DNA from 4 places in the Streptomyces sp. M41 genome. Region 2 is predicted to be linked to each of the others. Evidence: riboswitches for the same ligand, from Rfam matches in the RefSeq annotation. Region 2 holds a riboswitch; each other region holds the start of a gene.
The links. A riboswitch is a leader RNA that binds a small molecule or an ion and turns the genes downstream of it on or off. The one in region 2 is predicted to bind cyclic di-AMP.
Positions count from the first base shown of each region.

Region 1 (4,209 bases), on a different contig from region 2:
CCGGTCAGGACGGCGACGGAGTTCCCCCAGCGGGTGTTCGCACTCGCGACACCCCGACGTACGGCGGCCTCGTCCATCACGTCGTCGTGGTACAGCGTCGCCAGATGCGTCAGCTCCACCACCACCGCCGACGGCACGACCCCCGGCGCGTGCCGGTCCCCGAACTGGGCGGCGAGCATCACGAGCAGCGGCCGGAACCGCTTGCCCCCGGCCCGCACCAGGTGCTGGGCGGCCTCGGTGATGAAGGGGACCTCGCTCTTGGTGGCTTCGAGCAAACCCTCCTCGACAGCCGCCAATCCGGCCTGGACATCGGCTTCCAGAGCCTGGTCCCGCACGCTCAGCCCGAACGGCCCGACGACGGTCACGAGGGGTCTCCTGTCTGCTGGTGTCTACTGGCGGTTACACGGTTTGTCGATAGGTCGCTGCCATCACTCAAGTCAGCGTATCCGGTCACGTTTCGATCACCGATGCCGCCCACCCGTCCACCACGGGCGGTATCGGATCACGACCGGCAAGTTTTTGATCACCTGATACGGACGGACATCTATCCACTTATAGGTAAGTAGCACCCTGAGTCCTGATCCGGACGTGACCGCCCCGCCGGGATTCACCTTCATGCGCACCCGTTCACCCCTCCCCCTCGCCACCCTGCCGGGTGCCGTACCCCGCACCGGCACCCCCCGAGTACCCGCCGCGGGACATCCCACGGACGACCGCTATGACAACGACTGGAATCACGCCCGAGGTTCCGTCCACGCCCAACGCCCTCGAGCGCGAACCGAGCGCGGAATGAGCGCGAAGTAAGCGTGAAGTGCGCCAGGAAATATGGACGTTGAGGGATGAATCCCCCACCTGACCGCCCCGCTCGAAGACGACACGAAGAGGCCCAATTGCTGCCGACACGGGAAAAACGGACTCCATGAGCGGCCCATTACAGGCGAGTTGGATTCATTGCCCGATTTGCCGCTCTTGTGAATACCAGTGAGTTGGGTCACGCAGCCCCCTTCTCCCCCGCGACCGCGCCCACCCCCGCCTCCCCTTACGGCAAACGCAAGTTGAGGCTTGGCAACCGCAAAGGATCAAGCGCCTCATACGCACCCGACCATGGTCAACCCGCATGACAGGTGACTAGGGCACTTGTTCCGGACATGTGCTCTCGCATACGTTCCCGCTCAGTCGGGCGGACGCCTAATCCTGCCGCCGCCCGCGCCATCCACCTACGCCACTCACACACGCACGGCAGGAGCGGGGGACCCAGGTAAGTCGCCGGACCGGACGCCTTGATGGCACACCGGGCCGGCTAGGGGTGAAGTCGCACCGTCACACGGCGGCGCGGCCGGGCATCTCCCGCCCGAACCCGACAGCTCACCTCGCAGGCGCCGGAGAGGAACAGCGCCATGCCCCGAGGCAAACACCGCCGCCCCCGTACCAACCCGCTCACCCGACGTGTCGTGGCCGCCGGAACCGGCACCGCCGCTCTCGCGCTCCCCTTGCTGAGCGCGACCACCGCGACCGCCGCCGAGCCCGCCCAGGCCCCCACCGCGGCGAAGGTCGGATCCCTCAGCTACACCACCAAGAAGGGCGACACGCTCTACGGCATCGCGGACCGTTACGACGCCCAGGGCGGCTGGCGACAGCTCTACAAGGACAACCGCAAGGCCATCGGCGACGACCCGCGGCTGATCCACCCGGGCGTCGACCTGAAGGTCCGGGCCACGAAGACGGCCGCCACGAAGACGGCCGACAAGGCGGCCTCGCCTGCCAAGAAGTCCGGCGTCGCCCAGGCCACCCATGCCGCCGCGAAGACCTACCCCGACAACCTCGACGGCTGGATCCGCGAGGCCCTGGACATCATGGGGCAAAAGGGGATTCCCGGCTCCTATGAGGGCATTCACCGCAACATCCTGCGTGAGTCGTCGGGCAACCCGGCCGCCATCAACAACTGGGATTCCAACGCCGTGGCGGGCACCCCCTCCAAGGGGCTCCTCCAGGTCATCGACCCGACGTTCGCGGCCTACCACGTGCCGGGAACGGCGTACGACCCCTTCGACCCGGTCGCGAACATCACGGCCGCGTGCAACTACGCAGCCGCGCGCTACGGCTCGATCGACAACGTCAACGGTCCTTACTAGACCCCAGGGTCGTGCGCGGCCCTACCGAACCCGGGGGAACAGGGTCCGGTCCCGGCGGAGGCCGGACCCTGCGACCTACTGGACAAAGTCGGCGACCTACTGGGCGAAGTCGGCCAGGCTCCCCGCGAACAGTGCCTCGAGGACGACGGCGATGCCGTCGTCCTCGTTCGACAGGGTGATCTCGTCGGCGACCGCTTTGAGTTCGGGATGCGCGTTGGCCATCGCGACACCGTGAGCGGCCCAGTCGAACATGGGGATGTCATTGGGCATGTCACCGAAGGCGACGGTCTCGTGCGCGCCGAGGCCGAGATGGTCGGCGGCGAGCGCGAGACCGGTCGCCTTGGTGATGCCGCATGGCTGGAGTTCGACGGTCCCGGGGCCCGACATGGTGACGGTGGCGAGAGAGCCGACCACCGCCCGTGCCGTCGCCGCCAACTCGTCGTCCGACAGGACCGGATGGCGCAGCAGCACCTTGCTGATCGGCTCGCACCACAGGTCGTCGCGGTGCCTGACCCGTACGGCGGGCAGTGTCGGGTGGGGCATCAGGTACCCCGGTTCGATGAGCGTGAGCCCGTCCACACCGTCCTGGTCGACGGCCGCGTACACCTGACCCACCTCGGCCTCGATCTTGCCGAGCGCGGTTTCCGCCAACTCCCGGTCCAGGGTGATGGACCACAGCAGACGGTCCGCGCCCGCGTCGTACAACTGCGCCCCCTGCCCGCACACCGCGAGCCCCGTGCTGCCCATGACATCCAGGAGAGGCCGCACTCTGGGCGCCGGCCGTCCCGTCACCACGAGGTGCTGGGCACCGGCCGCCACCGCCAGCGCGAGCGCGTCGATGGACCGGTCCGAGAGCGTGTCGTCGCCTCGGAGCAGGGTCCCGTCGAGGTCAGTGGCGATGAGTGAATATGCGATAGGTGCGGCCATGATCAGAGAATACGGACAGGACGCCCCATCGACTCGACGTGAACCGGACGGCTGCTGTGTTCACATGTGTTGACACCTGTTCCGGTTGCGCCGCCGCTCACCGTTTCATTTCCGGTTCCGTTCCGCCCTGACAACTTCCGCCCCCTTGTTGCTATTTCACCCCCAAGTGGTGCCCGCGGGCTCCTTGATGGTGGTGTTGATGCGGTTGAACATGTTGGTGACGGAGACGGTGAGAATCAGTGCCGACAGCTCCTTCTCGTCGAAGTGGTCGGCCACTTCGTCCCACAGCTCCTCCGGCACCGACTCGTGCGAACGGTCCGCGAGCCTCGTCATCGCCTCGGTCAGCCGCAGTGCGGCCCGCTCCGCGTCGGTGAACCAGGGCGCCTCCCGCCACGCCGAGACGGAGTCGATCCGTTCGGCGCTCGTCCCCGCCTTGCGCAGATTGGTCGTGTGGCCGTGCACACAGGCGCCGCACCCGTTGATCTGACTCGCGCGCAGCCCGACGATCTCGGCCACCTCCTGGGACAGACCGCTCTCGCCGATCGCCTGGAAGAGGGTGCCGATCCCCTTGAGCGCCTGGGGAAGGACGTACGCCGGGTTGGTCATCCGTGCCTGCATGGTGCTGCCTCCGATGTCGGTGGAGTCACTGTCACTGCACTGACGGATGTCGGACCGTGGTTGTGACCGATCGGCCGAGAAAATTCTCGCCGCGCGGCGCCGTAGGCGGCCGACCTGGCGATTCACCGACCCACGACGCGAAAATTGGCACTGCCCAAGACCGACGCCTCACCCGTAACGTGTGCCAGGACCACATGGCAATGGCATGCAATGGCATACGGAGCGGATGAGAGTGAGGCAGCACCCCATGCCCCCCTTCGATCTCCCCGAAGGCGACCCCTTCGGCACCCACAACCTTCCGTACGGCGTCTTCTCCCTCCCCGGCTCGGACTCCGCACCCCGGGTCGGCGTCCGGCTCGGCGACCACGTCCTCGACGCGGGCAGGGCGGCCTACGCGCTGGGCTCGCCGTACGCCCCGCTGCTCGCCCAGGAGACCCTGAACCCGCTGCTCGCAGCGGGCCACACCGCCTGGTCCGACGTACGGCGCGCTCTGACGGCGTGGGTGACGGTGCCGGCGCACCAGGAGGCCATC
Region 1 covers NZ_JBIMKE010000003.1:152,562-156,770, reverse strand. Annotated here, with positions in the region: gene ACHBTE_RS05115 (polyprenyl synthetase family protein) at 1-365, opposite strand, end outside; cyclic di-AMP (ydaO/yuaA leader) riboswitch at 1,211-1,392, shown strand; gene ACHBTE_RS05110 (transglycosylase SLT domain-containing protein) at 1,398-2,132, shown strand; gene ACHBTE_RS05105 (HAD family hydrolase) at 2,229-3,059, opposite strand; gene ACHBTE_RS05100 (carboxymuconolactone decarboxylase family protein) at 3,216-3,677, opposite strand; gene fahA (fumarylacetoacetase) at 3,925-4,209, shown strand, end outside.
Region 1: linked by a shared signal. The riboswitch ahead of ACHBTE_RS05110 (transglycosylase SLT domain-containing protein) and the one ahead of ACHBTE_RS11245 (C40 family peptidase) in region 2 are both predicted to bind cyclic di-AMP.

Region 2 (4,209 bases):
AGTCTGGCGACGAAGCACCAGTCCGGGACCGTACTCGAACCATCCGCTCCGTGTCGGACTGCGGTCCCGTGGGAAAGGGACGACGTCGCCATGGCAGATCACCTGGAAGCATCCGTCACTCTGCCGAGCGATCCCGCCTCGGTCTCCGCGGCCCGGAGCTACGTGGTCACCACCCTCGCCGAGTGGGGACTGCCACCGGACACCGAAGCCGCCGACACCATCCGGCTGATCGTCTCCGAACTCGCCACCAACGCCGTACAGCACACGCTCGGTCAGTCACCCACCTTCAGGGTGGACATCGAGCTCGACCGTGACGAACACCTGCGCATCGGCGTGACCGACAGCCATCCGCGCTTCCCCAAGCGACTGCCGGCCGCCGTCCAGCAGGACAACGGCCGGGGTCTGGTCATCATCCGCTGGCTCACCGCGGAGTGCGGCGGCAAGCTGCGGGTGCGGCCCACCCGTGAGGGCGGCAAGACCGTCTCCATCGAACTGCCGTGGACCGTCCCCACGGCGCCGGTGCCGGCGGCGGGACAGCAGGAGCCCTGACCCCTCACGGCGGCGACGGCTGTCCGGCGCGCCCGAACGTGCCGCGCAGCAGGGCCCGGAAGGCGTCCGCGGCCGGCGCCGCCTCGTCGCTGCGAAAAGCGACCGAGATCGTACGGCGCAGCCCTCCGCCCTCCAGCGCCCGCACCCCGACCGGAGTGACCGACGTGCGCGCCACCATCTCCGGCACGACCGCCACCCCGAGCCCCGCACTGGCCAGCGCGCACACCAGCAGGTACCCCGGCGTCGGAACCAGTACCGAAGGGGTGGCCCCGGCCCGCGCCAGCACCGCTTCCACCTCCCGCCGGGCCGGAGCGTCCGGCGCCATGCTGATCAGCGGCTGCCCGGCGAGCTCGGTCAGCGGCAGCCGAGCGGTCCCGCTGGTGAGGGCATGGCCCGGAGCGGACACCAGGACCAGCTCCTCCACGAGGATCGGTTCGAGGCCGACGGACGAGGGCAGCGGGACCGGCGAGCCCGGCTCGTAGGCGTGGGTGAGCGCCAGATCGACCTCACCGGCCGCCACGGCGGTGACACCGGCCGACGGTTCGTAGTCGGCGACGGTCAGCTCCACGTCCGGATGCGCCCGGCGGAAGGCGCTGAGAGCCGGGGGCAGCAGATGGATACCGGCGGTCTGGAAGGTGCCCAGACGCAGGGTCCCGCCCGACAGGCCGGTCAGCCGGGCCAGTTCGTGCCGCGCCCGCTCCAGCTCGTCGAGCACCCGGCGGGCCCGGGCCACCAGCAGCTCGCCCGCACCGGTGAGGCGGGCCCCGCGATGGTGTCGTACCAGCAGGGCGGTGCCCGCCTCGCGCTCCAGTTTGGCCAGCTGCTGGGAGAGCGCGGGCGTGGTGTAGCCGAGCCGTTCGGCCGCCCGGGTGATCGAACCCGCCTCCGCTACCGCCACCAGGGCGGCCAGACGGGTCGGGTCGTACATGGAGGCTCCCGTCTGCCACTGCCTTAACCAATGCTTTAGGCGAGCGCAGCATATTGGAAATACCTGCTGAAGGCTGCCGTCAGGCACCCTGACGGCATGGACGCACAGCTCATCGCCTTCACCGGCGTCTCCGCCGGCCTGGTCGCCATGCCGGGAGCCGACTTCACCGTCGTCGTACGCAACGCTCTCGTCTCCCGCCGGGCCGGTGTCGCCTGTGCGCTGGGGATCGGGGCCGGGCTGCTCATCCACGTGACGCTCGCGGTGGTCGGGGTCGCCGCGGTCCTGGCCGCCGTGCCGGCACTGTTCCGGGCGCTCCAGGTGGTCGGGGGCCTCTATGTGCTGTACCTGGGCGTCCAGACGCTGCGTGGGGGGCCCGGCGAGCCGGCCGAGGGGCGCGAGGAGTCCACCGCCCGGCCGCTGCGGCAGGGCTTCGTGACCAACGCCCTCAACCCGAAGGCGTCCCTCACCTTCCTCAGTGTGCTGCCGCAGTTCGTGCCCGCGGGCTCGCCGGCGCTGCCCCGGACGCTGCTGCTGGCCCTGATCGTGCTCGCGATCGCGCTGGTGTGGTTCCAGGTCGTCGCTCTGCTGGTGGACCGGCTGGGCAGATGGCTGCGCAGGCCGCGGGCAGCCCGGGCGGTCACGGTCGGCACGGGCGCCGCGCTGACGGTATTCGGTCTGGCGCTTCTCGCGGGGCCGCTGTCGGCCCTGTGAAGCCCCGGGGGCGGTGACGGCGTGTCAGGCCGCCCTCACCGCCCCCGGGAAGGTCACCTCACCCGGCCGTACCAGACGCTCCTGGTCCAGATCTTCTGCAGCCTCACCACGTCCCCGCTCTTCGGGGAGTGCCAGATCTTTCCCTTCCCGGCGTAGATGCCGACGTGGTAGACGTACGACCCCGAGTGGAAGAACACCAGGTCTCCGGCCTTGCGGTTCTGGGCGGAGATGTGGCGGGTCTTGTTGTACTGCTGAGCCGCCGTCCGGGGCAGCTTCTTGCCCGCCTTCTTGTACGAGTACAGCGTGAGCCCGGAGCAGTCGAACCTGCTCGGCCCGGTGGCGCCCCACTTGTACGGGGCCCCCTTCTTGGAGGCCGCGACCTTCAGTGCCTTCGTCGCCGGCGTCGCGGCTTCGGCCTCGGTGGCGAAGCCGGGGGCGACCACGGTGCCGCCCACTGCGACGAGCGTGAGGGCCGAGGCCGTACCGGCCCGGGCCATGAGCGACGGGACACGATTGAGCGCAGTCATGCGCAACCCTTCGTCAGCCGCCTGTGAAGGATGACCTGTCGGATTCGGGCTGGCGAAGTTGCCCGGCCGCGTTGCCGCGGCTTCACCCCAAGGGCTGCTCGGTTCGAACGAACGTCCGCTCCGGCGGCCCGTCTTGCTCGGGTCCTCCACTCCTGCCGATCCACTCCTGTCGACCGGTCATCCGGGCGGCGGCAGGACTCGGCGTCCGCCCGGACCGCCCCGCCGCTGTGGCGGGGGCTTGTCGTCAGACAGGGATCTTGACGCACGGATGAACGAAAAACCCAACGGAACCGGGGATTTGTGGTGTTACTCACCACTCACCCGTTCGGGTGGACACCCTTGTGTTCGAGCAGATGTCCAGATACCCGAGGAGCCTCGGACCAGGCACGAAGCACCCAATTCCGCCTTGCGTCGATGGCTGTTGCGCAACATCGAGGGGCGCGCAAAAGGAGACACGGCTACGCCGAACGGGGGTACGCCGTTTGGTGCGTTTCGACGCCGATCCGGACGGCTCGGCATGCCGAGCCGTCCGGATCCGGTCTGTACGCGTCGTCAAGTGTCGGAGCGCGGCGGCACCGTGACACGAGCCGTGCGGCGTTCTCCGTCCAGCACGCGCAGCGCGCGCGCCAGCGTGGGGGCGTGCAGCTCCGTCTCGCCTCGCTGGTGCATCAGCGCCAGCGCGTCCCGCAGCGCGGCGGCCTTGGCCACCAGCGCCTGGGCGGCGCGCAGTCCGCGGTAGGTGTCGCCGTGCTGCGCCGGGTTGATCCGGCCGAGCAGGTCCACCACCTCGAGATAACGGTCGATCAACTCGCCCTCGGCCCGCGTCAGTGCGGGAAGGGGCGGCAACTCGGGTGGGAGCACCGGCCGGATCACCTCCCCGTGGGCGGGGCGAGGGTCGCCTTGCGGCTGGGGATGATCCGGTCCACCAGCCCGTACTCCAGCGCCTCCTGGGCGTCAAGGATCTTGTCCCGCTCGATGTCCGCGGCCACCTGCGCACGGCTGCGCCCGGTGTGCTGGGCGAGCATCTCCTCCAGCCGGGTCCGAATGCGCGTCAGTTCGTCGGCCTGGATGGCCAGATCGCTCGCCTGCCCCTGCACCGGCTCGGGCAACGCCGGCTGATGGATCACCACACGCGCTCCCGGCAGGGCGAACCGCTTGCCCGGGGTGCCCGCCGCCAGCAGCACGGCGCTCGCCGAGCCGGCCTGGCCCAGGCAGATCGTCTCCACGTCACAGGCGACGAACTGCATCGTGTCGTAGATCGCCGACATGGCGCTGAACGAGCCGCCCGGCGAATTGATGTACAGCGAGATGTCCTGGTCGGGATTGCTGTGCTCCAGGTACATGAACTGGGCCATCACGTCGTTCGCCGAGATGTCGTCGATCCGCGTGCCGAGGAAGACGATCCGCTCCTCCAGCAGCTTCGAGTACGGGTCCTGGGTCTTGGTACCCGAACTGGTGCGCTCGGTGAACTCGGGCAGTACATAGCGGGCGGAC
Region 2 covers NZ_JBIMKE010000006.1:247,697-251,905, reverse strand. Annotated here, with positions in the region: gene ACHBTE_RS11260 (ATP-binding protein) at 91-549, shown strand; gene ACHBTE_RS11255 (LysR family transcriptional regulator) at 554-1,477, opposite strand; gene ACHBTE_RS11250 (LysE family translocator) at 1,574-2,188, shown strand; gene ACHBTE_RS11245 (C40 family peptidase) at 2,242-2,715, opposite strand; cyclic di-AMP (ydaO/yuaA leader) riboswitch at 2,719-2,929, opposite strand; gene ACHBTE_RS11240 (hypothetical protein) at 3,268-3,576, opposite strand; gene ACHBTE_RS11235 (ATP-dependent Clp protease proteolytic subunit) at 3,585-4,209, opposite strand, start outside.

Region 3 (4,209 bases), on a different contig from region 2:
CGAGGCTTTTCCGGCGGGCGACCGACGGTCGCCGACCGAATTGACGACACACCGAAAACGGCAGTCGAAATTCTCCGCCGCCGAATATCCCCTCTTTGTATACGGCGCCCGTGTTAATGCCGCAGGCTCGGCATGTTTACGGGGTGTTGCGAATTCCTCACACGCTCCCTGCGCTCCACGGCGGAGCCGGAGCGCAGCCGGTGCGCGGAGGTCGCGCGCTCGGTGTGCAGCGCCGTGAGCGCCCGGGCGCGCTCACCGTCGCCGCGCGCCACCGCGTCCACGATCGCGCCGTGCTCGGTCCAGCAGGCCATGGGGTCGACGGGCGGCTCCACCGTGTACATCCAGGCGATCTTGTGGCGCAGCTGGGTCAGCATCGAGGTCAGGGCAGGGCTGCCGGACGCCTGGGCCAGCGTCTCGTGGAACCAACCGCCCAGGGAGCGCAGATCCTCGCTGTTCCCCCTCCTGGCACGCTCCTGGCCCAACCTGACCAGGCCGCGCAGCACCTTGAGGTGGGCTTCGGTGCGCCGCTGAGCCGCCCGGGAGGCGCCGAGGGGTTCCAGGAGGGTGCGCATCTCCAGCAGGTCGGCGGCCTCCTGCTCGGTCGGTTCGGCGACGCACGCGCCCGCGTGGCGCCGGGTCACCACGAAACCCTCCGCCTCCAGGGTGCGCAGGGCCTCCCGCACAGGGACGCGCGAGACGCCGTAGCGGCGTGCGAGAAGTTCCTCGGTGAGGCGGCTGCCGCGCTCATGGACACCGGCGACGATATCGTCCCGGATCGCGGTGCATACCGAGTGCGCCGGAATACGCATGACCGACCTCCGCTTTAATCCCCGTGCAACGTCGACGAATGACGTGTGTTGGGTGACTCTATGGCAACGGGCCGGAATTTCCGACGGCGGGCCGGAATCCATGGATATTTTTTGGACAGCCGAACATCCCCGCGAACGCCGAAAGCCCCGGCTCGGTGAGCCGGGGCTTTCGGGCAGACGTGGAGGAACCGTCAGAGGCTCACGCCGTGCGAGCGGAGGTAGGCGACGGGGTCGATGTCGGAGCCGTACTCCGCGGTGGTGCGGGCCTCGAAGTGCAGGTGCGGTCCGGTGACATTGCCGGTGGCGCCGGACAGGCCGATCTGCTGGCCGGGGGTGACCGTCTGGCCGACCGAGACGCCGATGGACGACAGATGGCCGTACTGGGTGTACGTACCGTCGTTCATCTTGATCACGACGTTGTTGCCGTAGGCCCCGCCCCAGCCGGCCTCCACGACGGTGCCGGCACCGACCGAGTGCACAGACGTGCCGCTGCCGGCGTGGAAGTCGACGCCGGTGTGACTGCCGGAGGACCAGACGGCGCCGCCGGCCTTGTAGCCGGTGGAGACGTACGAGCCGGAGATCGGGGCGACGTAGGACAGCAGACGCTTGCGCTCGGCCTCGCGCGCGGCGCGCTCCTTGGCCTCGCGCTCCTTCTTGGCCTTCTCGGCCGCCTTCTTACGGGCGGCCTCCTGGGCGGCCTTCTTCGCGGCGGCGGCCTCCTCGGCCGCCTGCTCCTGCGCGTCGGCCTGGGCGTCGATCTGCTCGGCGATCGAGTTGTCGACGGTGATGACCGGGATGAGGCCGGTCTGCTCCGCGGCGGGCTCGGCGGCGAGCGCCGGGGCGGCCAGGGTGCCCATCACGCCGGTGGCGGTGAGAGCGGCGACGCCGGCCGCACGGGCCGTGGTGCGCTCGAACCGGCCGGGCTTACGGTGCTTCCCGCTGGGGCGGTTCTTCCCCGTGGCGCAGGTGAACGCCATGTAGTGGCTGATCCTTTCCTTCCTTCTCGCCTACCGGGTTAGCTGACGGGTTCGGAGCAGGAAGGTCTCCTACGGACCCCCTCGCGATCTCGCGCGGGCGTCCGATTCACCCCAGGGACTACTGGGCCCCTGCAGCCGCGATAGCGGCGGCAGGAGGTGGGTCCCCGGCTCCCCTGGCTCGCGCCGTACGGGGACTCGGCGATGACTGTCCGGTGCCGCGGGCGCGGCGCACTGCCTGACGGACAGCCCGGAAGACGCTAAACGGGGCCACTTTCAATCCCCAAACGCATCGCGGCTTTTGTAGCGCATCCCACAGGGCAGACAGGCAACCTCTCCCTCAATTCGGGCATAAAGGGGCCCCGGTGACTCGGCGGTCTCCGGGGCCCCTCACGCGCGCGTGCCGTCGTCCGGCACTGCCGGTACCTCTACTCGGCCGCCACGACGGTGACTTCACCGATTCCGAGGGCCTCGACGGGCTCCCGGATCTCGGCCGCGTCACCGACGAGGATCGTGACCAGGCGGTCCACCGGGAAGGCGCTCACGGCCGCGGCGGTGGCCTCGACGGTGCCGGTCGACGCGAGCCGCTGGTACAGCTTCCCCTGGAAGTCGTCCGGCAGATGCTGCTCGACCTGGTCGGCCAGCGTGCTCGCCACGGCGGCGGCCGTCTCGTACTTCAGCGGCGCCACCCCGACGAGGTTCTGAACGGCGAAGTCCCGCTCGGCGTCGGTGAGCCCCTCGCCGGCGACCCCGCGCAGGACCTTCCACAGGTCGTCCAGCGCCGGACCGGTGTTCGGGGTGTCGACGGAGCCGCTGATGGCGAGCATCGCCGCGCCCGTGCCGTCCGGGGCGGAGCGCAGGACCTGGGCGAAGGCGCGCACGCCGTAGGTGTAGCCCTTCTCCTCGCGCAGGACCTTGTCCAGACGGGAGGTGAGGGTGCCGCCCAGGCAGTACGTGCCGAGCACCTGCGCCGGCCACACGCGGTCGTGCCGGTCGGGACCGAGACGGCCGATCAGCAGCTGTGTCTGCACGGCGCCGGGCCGGTCCACGATCACGACGCGCCCGGCGTCGTCGGCGGTCACCGGCGGAACGGGCCGCGGCTCGGCCGCGGAGCCGGTCCACGCGCCGAGGGTGTCGCCGAGCAGGCCGTCGAGGTCGACCCCGGTGAGGTCGCCGACGACCACGACGGTGGAGGTGGCGGGCCGCACATGCCGCTCGTAGAAGGCGCGTACGGCGGCGGAGTCGATGCCCGCGACCGTGTCCTCGGTGCCCTGGCGCGGACGCGACATGCGCGAGGTCGCCGGGAACAGCTCCTTGGCGAGCTCCTTGGCGGCGCGACGGGAGGGGTTGGCCAGCTCGTGCGGGATCTCGTCGAGCCGGTTGCGCACCAGACGCTCGACCTCGGCGTCGGCGAACGCGGGCGCCCTGAGGGCGTCGGCGAGCAGGTCGAGGGCCTTGGGCAGCCGGGAGACGGGCACCTCGAGGCTGACGCGGACGCCGGGGTGGTCGGCGTAGGCGTCGAGCGTGGCGCCGCAGCGCTCCAGCTCGGCGGCGAACTCCTCGGCGGTGTGCTTGTCGGTGCCTTCGGAAAGGGCGCGCGCCATGATCGTGGCGATGCCGTCGAGGCCCTTCGGCTCCGCGTCCAGGGGCGTGTCCAGAAGCACCTCGACGGCGACGACCTGCTGGCCGGGGCGGTGGCAGCGCAGGACCGTCAGGCCGTTGTCCAGCTCACCGCGCTCGGGGGCCGGGAACGCCCAGGGCCGCGCCTCGCCGGCCTGGGGCTGCGGGTGGAACTCCATGCTGGCGAGCTCGGTCACTGCGCCGACTCCTCGTTCTCGTCGGTGGTCCCGGCGGGGGCGGCCCCGTCGGCGGCGGCTTCCAGGTCCTCGGCCTCGCCGGCGACCGGCTCGTACACCAGCACGGCACGGTTGTCGGGGCGCAGGCGGGCCTTGGCGACCGCCTGGACCTCCTCGGCGGTGACCTCCAGGACGCGCTGCACGGCGGTGAACGCGAGCTGCGGGTCGCCGAACAGGACGGCGTAGCGGCACAGTTCGTCGGCGCGGCCGGCGACCGTGCCGAGGCGGTCCAGCCACTCGCGCTCCAGCTGGGCCTGGGCGCGCTCCATCTCCTCGGCGGTGGGGCCCTCCGCGGCGAAGCGGGCGAGCTCCTCGTCGACCGCCGCCTCGATGACGGGCACCTCGACGTCGCCGGAGGTCTTCACGTCCAGCCAGCCCAGGGAGGGTGCGCCGGCCAGGCGCAGCAGGCCGAAGCCGGCCGCCACGGCCGTACGGTCGCGCCGGACGAGCCGGTTGTACAGGCGGGAGGACTCGCCGCCGCCGAGGACGGTCAGCGCGAGGTCGGCCGCGTCGCACTCGCGCGTGCCGTCATGCGGGAGGCGGTAGGCGGCCATCATCGCGCGCGCGGGG
Region 3 covers NZ_JBIMKE010000002.1:378,676-382,884, forward strand. Annotated here, with positions in the region: gene ACHBTE_RS03990 (GntR family transcriptional regulator) at 114-809, opposite strand; gene ACHBTE_RS03995 (M23 family metallopeptidase) at 1,001-1,786, opposite strand; cyclic di-AMP (ydaO/yuaA leader) riboswitch at 1,800-1,997, opposite strand; gene ACHBTE_RS04000 (M16 family metallopeptidase) at 2,212-3,600, opposite strand; gene ACHBTE_RS04005 (M16 family metallopeptidase) at 3,597-4,209, opposite strand, start outside.
Region 3: linked by a shared signal. The riboswitch ahead of ACHBTE_RS03995 (M23 family metallopeptidase) and the one ahead of ACHBTE_RS11245 (C40 family peptidase) in region 2 are both predicted to bind cyclic di-AMP.

Region 4 (4,209 bases), 150 kb from region 2:
CTCGCCCAGGCGCTGTGCCGAGACCAGCGCGTCGTCGGCCAACGCCACGCAGAGGGAGGCGAGTTCACCGGAGTCGATGCCGTCGGGGACGGTGGTGTCGACGCCGTGCAGCGGGTCCTCGAAGCCGGTGCCGTAGGCCCAGCGGGTGTCGTCCTCGTGTCCCTCGGCGAGGGTCAGATAGACGTGGTCGTCACTCATGCCCTCTCCTTCAGATGTGCGGGACGTCGTCGGGGATGTCGTAGAAGGTCGGGTGGCGGTACACCTTGTCGGCGCTCGGCGCGAAGAACGGGTCCTTCTCGTCGCGGGTCGAGGCGGAGATGTGTTCGGAGCGCACCACCCAGATCGAGACGCCCTCGTTGCGCCGGGTGTACACGTCGCGCGCGTGGGTGAGCGCCATCCGGTCGTCGGCGGCGTGCAGCGAGCCCACATGGACGTGGTTGAGTCCGCGCTTGCCGCGTACGAACACCTCGTACAGCGGCCAGTCCCGCTTCTCGGACGGCTTCTCGGACGGCTTCTCGGAGGTCATGCCACCGCTCCCTTCGTCGCGCGGGCGGCCTGCTTGGCCGCGTGGGCGGTGGCCGCCTCCCGCACCCAGGCGCCTTCTTCGTGGGCGCTTCTGCGCCGGTCCATCCGCTGGGCGTTGCACGGGCCGTCGCCCTTGATGACCCGCATCAGCTCGTCCCAGTCGGGGGTGCCGAAGTCGTGGTGGCCACGCTCGGCGTTCCAGCGCAGTTCGGGGTCGGGCAGGGTGACGCCGAGCTTCTCGGCCTGCGGGACGGTCATGTCGACGAAGCGCTGACGCAGTTCGTCGTTGCTGTGCCGCTTGATCTTCCAGGCCATCGACTGCGCGGAGTTGGGCGAGGCGTCGTCGGGCGGGCCGAACATCATCAGCGAGGGCCACCACCAGCGGTTCACGGCGTCCTGCACCATCTCGCGCTGGGCGTCGGTGCCGCGCATCATCGTCATCAGCAGTTCGTAGCCCTGTCGCTGGTGGAAGGACTCCTCCTTGCAGATCCGCACCATCGCGCGCGCGTACGGCCCGTAGGAGCTGCGGCACAGCGGCACCTGGTTGCAGATCGCGGCGCCGTCCACGAACCAGCCGATCACGCCGACGTCGGCGAAGCTCAGCGTCGGGTAGTTGAAGATCGACGAGTACTTCTGGCGGCCCTCGACGAGGCGGTTCGTCAGCTCCGCGCGGTCGGTGCCCAGGGTCTCCGCCGCCGAGTACAGATAGAGGCCGTGGCCTGCCTCGTCCTGGACCTTGGCGAACAGGATCGCCTTGCGGCGCAGGGACGGCGCCTTGGTGATCCACTCACCCTCGGGTTGCATGCCGATGATCTCCGAGTGGGCGTGCTGAGCGATCTGCCTGATCAGCGTCCTGCGGTAGCCCTCGGGCATCCAGTCGCGCGGCTCGATGCGCTGGTCGCGCGAGATCGTCGCGTCGAAGTGCTGCTGGAGCGGCTCCTCGGGGGGCGCCTCGGCGGAGTGTGCAGTCGTCATCGAATCCCGCTTCCCAACCGACCATTCGTTCGGTATCCAGTGTGACTGGTTTCCGTCGGCGGAGCAAGACCCTTCGAGGGCGCGAAACCGGCCCGCACGGCATCACCTACCGCCCGATCGAGCGGAGCGGCCCTCGATCACTACGATCCGCGGCGATCACTACGATCCGTGGCGGAACCGAAGCAGCGCGCAGCGAAACCGGTGGTCCACGCACCGCCGGCGTCGAAGGTCACAAAAACGTATCGGACATTTCACACGTCAATCTTCACGTGAGGCACACAAGTTCGTTAGGTTACGGCTCAGGCCGCACGAAGATCTCCGGCGAACCCCGCCGGGACGTGCGCCCTCCGCCGAGTCCGGTGCGTCCAGATGGGCCGCTGGAGCCGGGGACCCAACCGAGCTTGTGGTGAATCGGCCCAACTCCCCTTCGGGGCAGGGCCGTAGGGCACACCTTCCGGAAACCGCCGCCCGAACCCGTCAGCTGACCCGGTAGGCGGAGCACGGAAGGAGTACGTCGCCCATGGCGCCGGAACGCACCGCGCGTCCGGGGGCTTTGAGCCTGCCCGGCAAGCGCAATTCCGCACTCGCATCGGCGGCCCTCACCTCTGTGGCCCTGCTCGGTCAGACGGCCAACGCCGCGGCTTCCCCCGGCGACGAGGCACCGAGTCGCGAGGAGGTGAGCCGACGGGTCAGCTCCCTGTACGACCAGGCCGAGTCCGACACGGGCACCTACAACGCCACGCGCGCGGCGGCGAAGGGACCTCGGGCGCGCGCCGACCGGCCGGCCGACGCCGGACACAGGCCGGGCGCCTCGGCTCGGGACGCCGAGAGCGGGCGCGGCGCTCCCGCGGTCGACAGCGTCGCCCGGCAGTGGTTCGAGGCCGCCCGCGCGAAGTTGGGTCCCACGGTCGCGGCGGCCCTGACGGGCGACAGGACGCCGGACCGTCCGAGGGGGACCCGGTCGGCCCGCCCGGCCGAGCGCACGGCGCCGGACCTCACCGACCTCGCACTGCCCTCGCCCGGCCGCCCTGCCCTGGAGCTGCCCGCGGCGCCGATCGCGGAGTTGACGGCGGGCCCCATCGCCGCGCCGGCCCTGCCCGCCCCGGCGGCCGAGAGCCAGCAGTCCACACTGAAGGCGTCCAAGGAACAGAACCAGCGCAAGATCGAGCGTGCCCGCGCCCTGCTGTCCGCGTACACGACGCAGCAGGTCACAGCACCGGCGGAGCTGGATCCGCTGACGGCACCGATATCGACGACGGACACCTGGGACTCCGTCCCGGCGCTGCCCATGGACACACGGGCCGTCGCCCCATCCCTGCCCGAGGACACATGGGGCACCACGCCGGCCCCGCCCGAGGACACATGGGGGGCGACACCAGCCCTGCCCACCGGCACATGGGACACCACACCAGCCCTGCCCACCGGCACATGGGACACCACACCAGCCCTCCCCACCGGCACATGGGACACCACCACATCCGCACCGGTCGCCGACGACACGTGGACCACCCCACAGGCCCCGGACACCGGTACATGGAGCACGGCACAGAACCCGGGCGACGCCCCCGGCGACGGGGCCGTCGCCCCCGCACCCGAATCCTGGGCCTCCACCCCAGCGTCAGACCCCGCACCCGCACCGGCCCTGACACCCGCTCCCGAGGACACCCGAGCGACCCGAGCCCTCGACTTCGCCCGAGCCCAACTGGGCAAGCCCTGTGTCTGGGGCACCACCGGGCCGGACGCGTACGACGCTGCCGGTCTGACCAGGGCCGCCTGGAGGTCGGCGGGGATCACACTCCCCCGCAGCCCGCAGGAGCAGGCGACCGCGGGACGAGGCATCGCCGTCACCGCCGCCGAGCCCGGTGACCTGGTCCTCTTCCACTCGGCCCACGTCGGCATCTACTCCGGTGACGGCATGATGATCCACGCCCCCGGCCCCGGATCGGTCATCCGTGAGGAGTCGATCCACTACGCCGGTGAGTCGGCGATCCACAGCATCGTACGACCGGTCTGATCCGCCTGAGCCGGGCGGGCCGAGGAAGATCGGGCGTTCAGGCGGCCTTCAGCGCGAGCGGCAGGGTGCCGAGGCCGCTGAGGAAGTTGGAGTAGACGGGCTTGGCGGGGCCGGTCTGCTCCATCTGGGCCACCAGGTCCCGCAACCCGGCCAGTACGGCGCCGATCTCCGCTCTGGCCAGGTAGGCGCCGAGGCAGAAGTGGGGGCCGTAGGCGAAGGTGACGTGTTTGTTGGGGGTGCGGTCCAGGCGCAGCTCACCAGGCGCGTCGAAGATCCGTTCGTCGCGGTTGGCGGAGGCGTTCCAGACGGTGACGAGGTCCCCGGCAGCGATCGGCCGGCCGGCGATCTCGGTGTCGGTCGTCGCGGTGCGGCCGGCGTGCAGGGCGGGGGTCGTCCAGCGCAGGATCTCCTCGACGGCGGTGTCGATCGCGGCGTCGCCCCGCTTGAGGGCCTGCCATTGCCCGGGGTGTTCCAGCAGGGCGAGGGCGGCGCCCACCATGGACAGGCGGGCGGTCTCGTCGCCGCCGAGGATCAGGCTGTAGCAGTTGAGCATGATCTCGTCGTCGTCGAGCGGCAGCCCGCCCACCTCGCTGCCCGCGAGCAGCGCGATGACGTCCGCGTGGGGGCTGTCACGCCGGTCGCGGGCGAGTCCCGCGAAGTAGAGCAGGATCTCGTTCTTGGCGATCCACGCGTCC
Region 4 covers NZ_JBIMKE010000006.1:97,163-101,371, forward strand. Annotated here, with positions in the region: gene paaC (1,2-phenylacetyl-CoA epoxidase subunit PaaC) at 1-198, opposite strand, end outside; gene paaB (1,2-phenylacetyl-CoA epoxidase subunit PaaB) at 209-526, opposite strand; gene paaA (1,2-phenylacetyl-CoA epoxidase subunit PaaA) at 523-1,500, opposite strand; cyclic di-AMP (ydaO/yuaA leader) riboswitch at 1,839-2,012, shown strand; gene ACHBTE_RS10600 (NlpC/P60 family protein) at 2,021-3,514, shown strand; gene ACHBTE_RS10605 (cytochrome P450) at 3,552-4,209, opposite strand, start outside.
Region 4: linked by a shared signal. The riboswitch ahead of ACHBTE_RS10600 (NlpC/P60 family protein) and the one ahead of ACHBTE_RS11245 (C40 family peptidase) in region 2 are both predicted to bind cyclic di-AMP.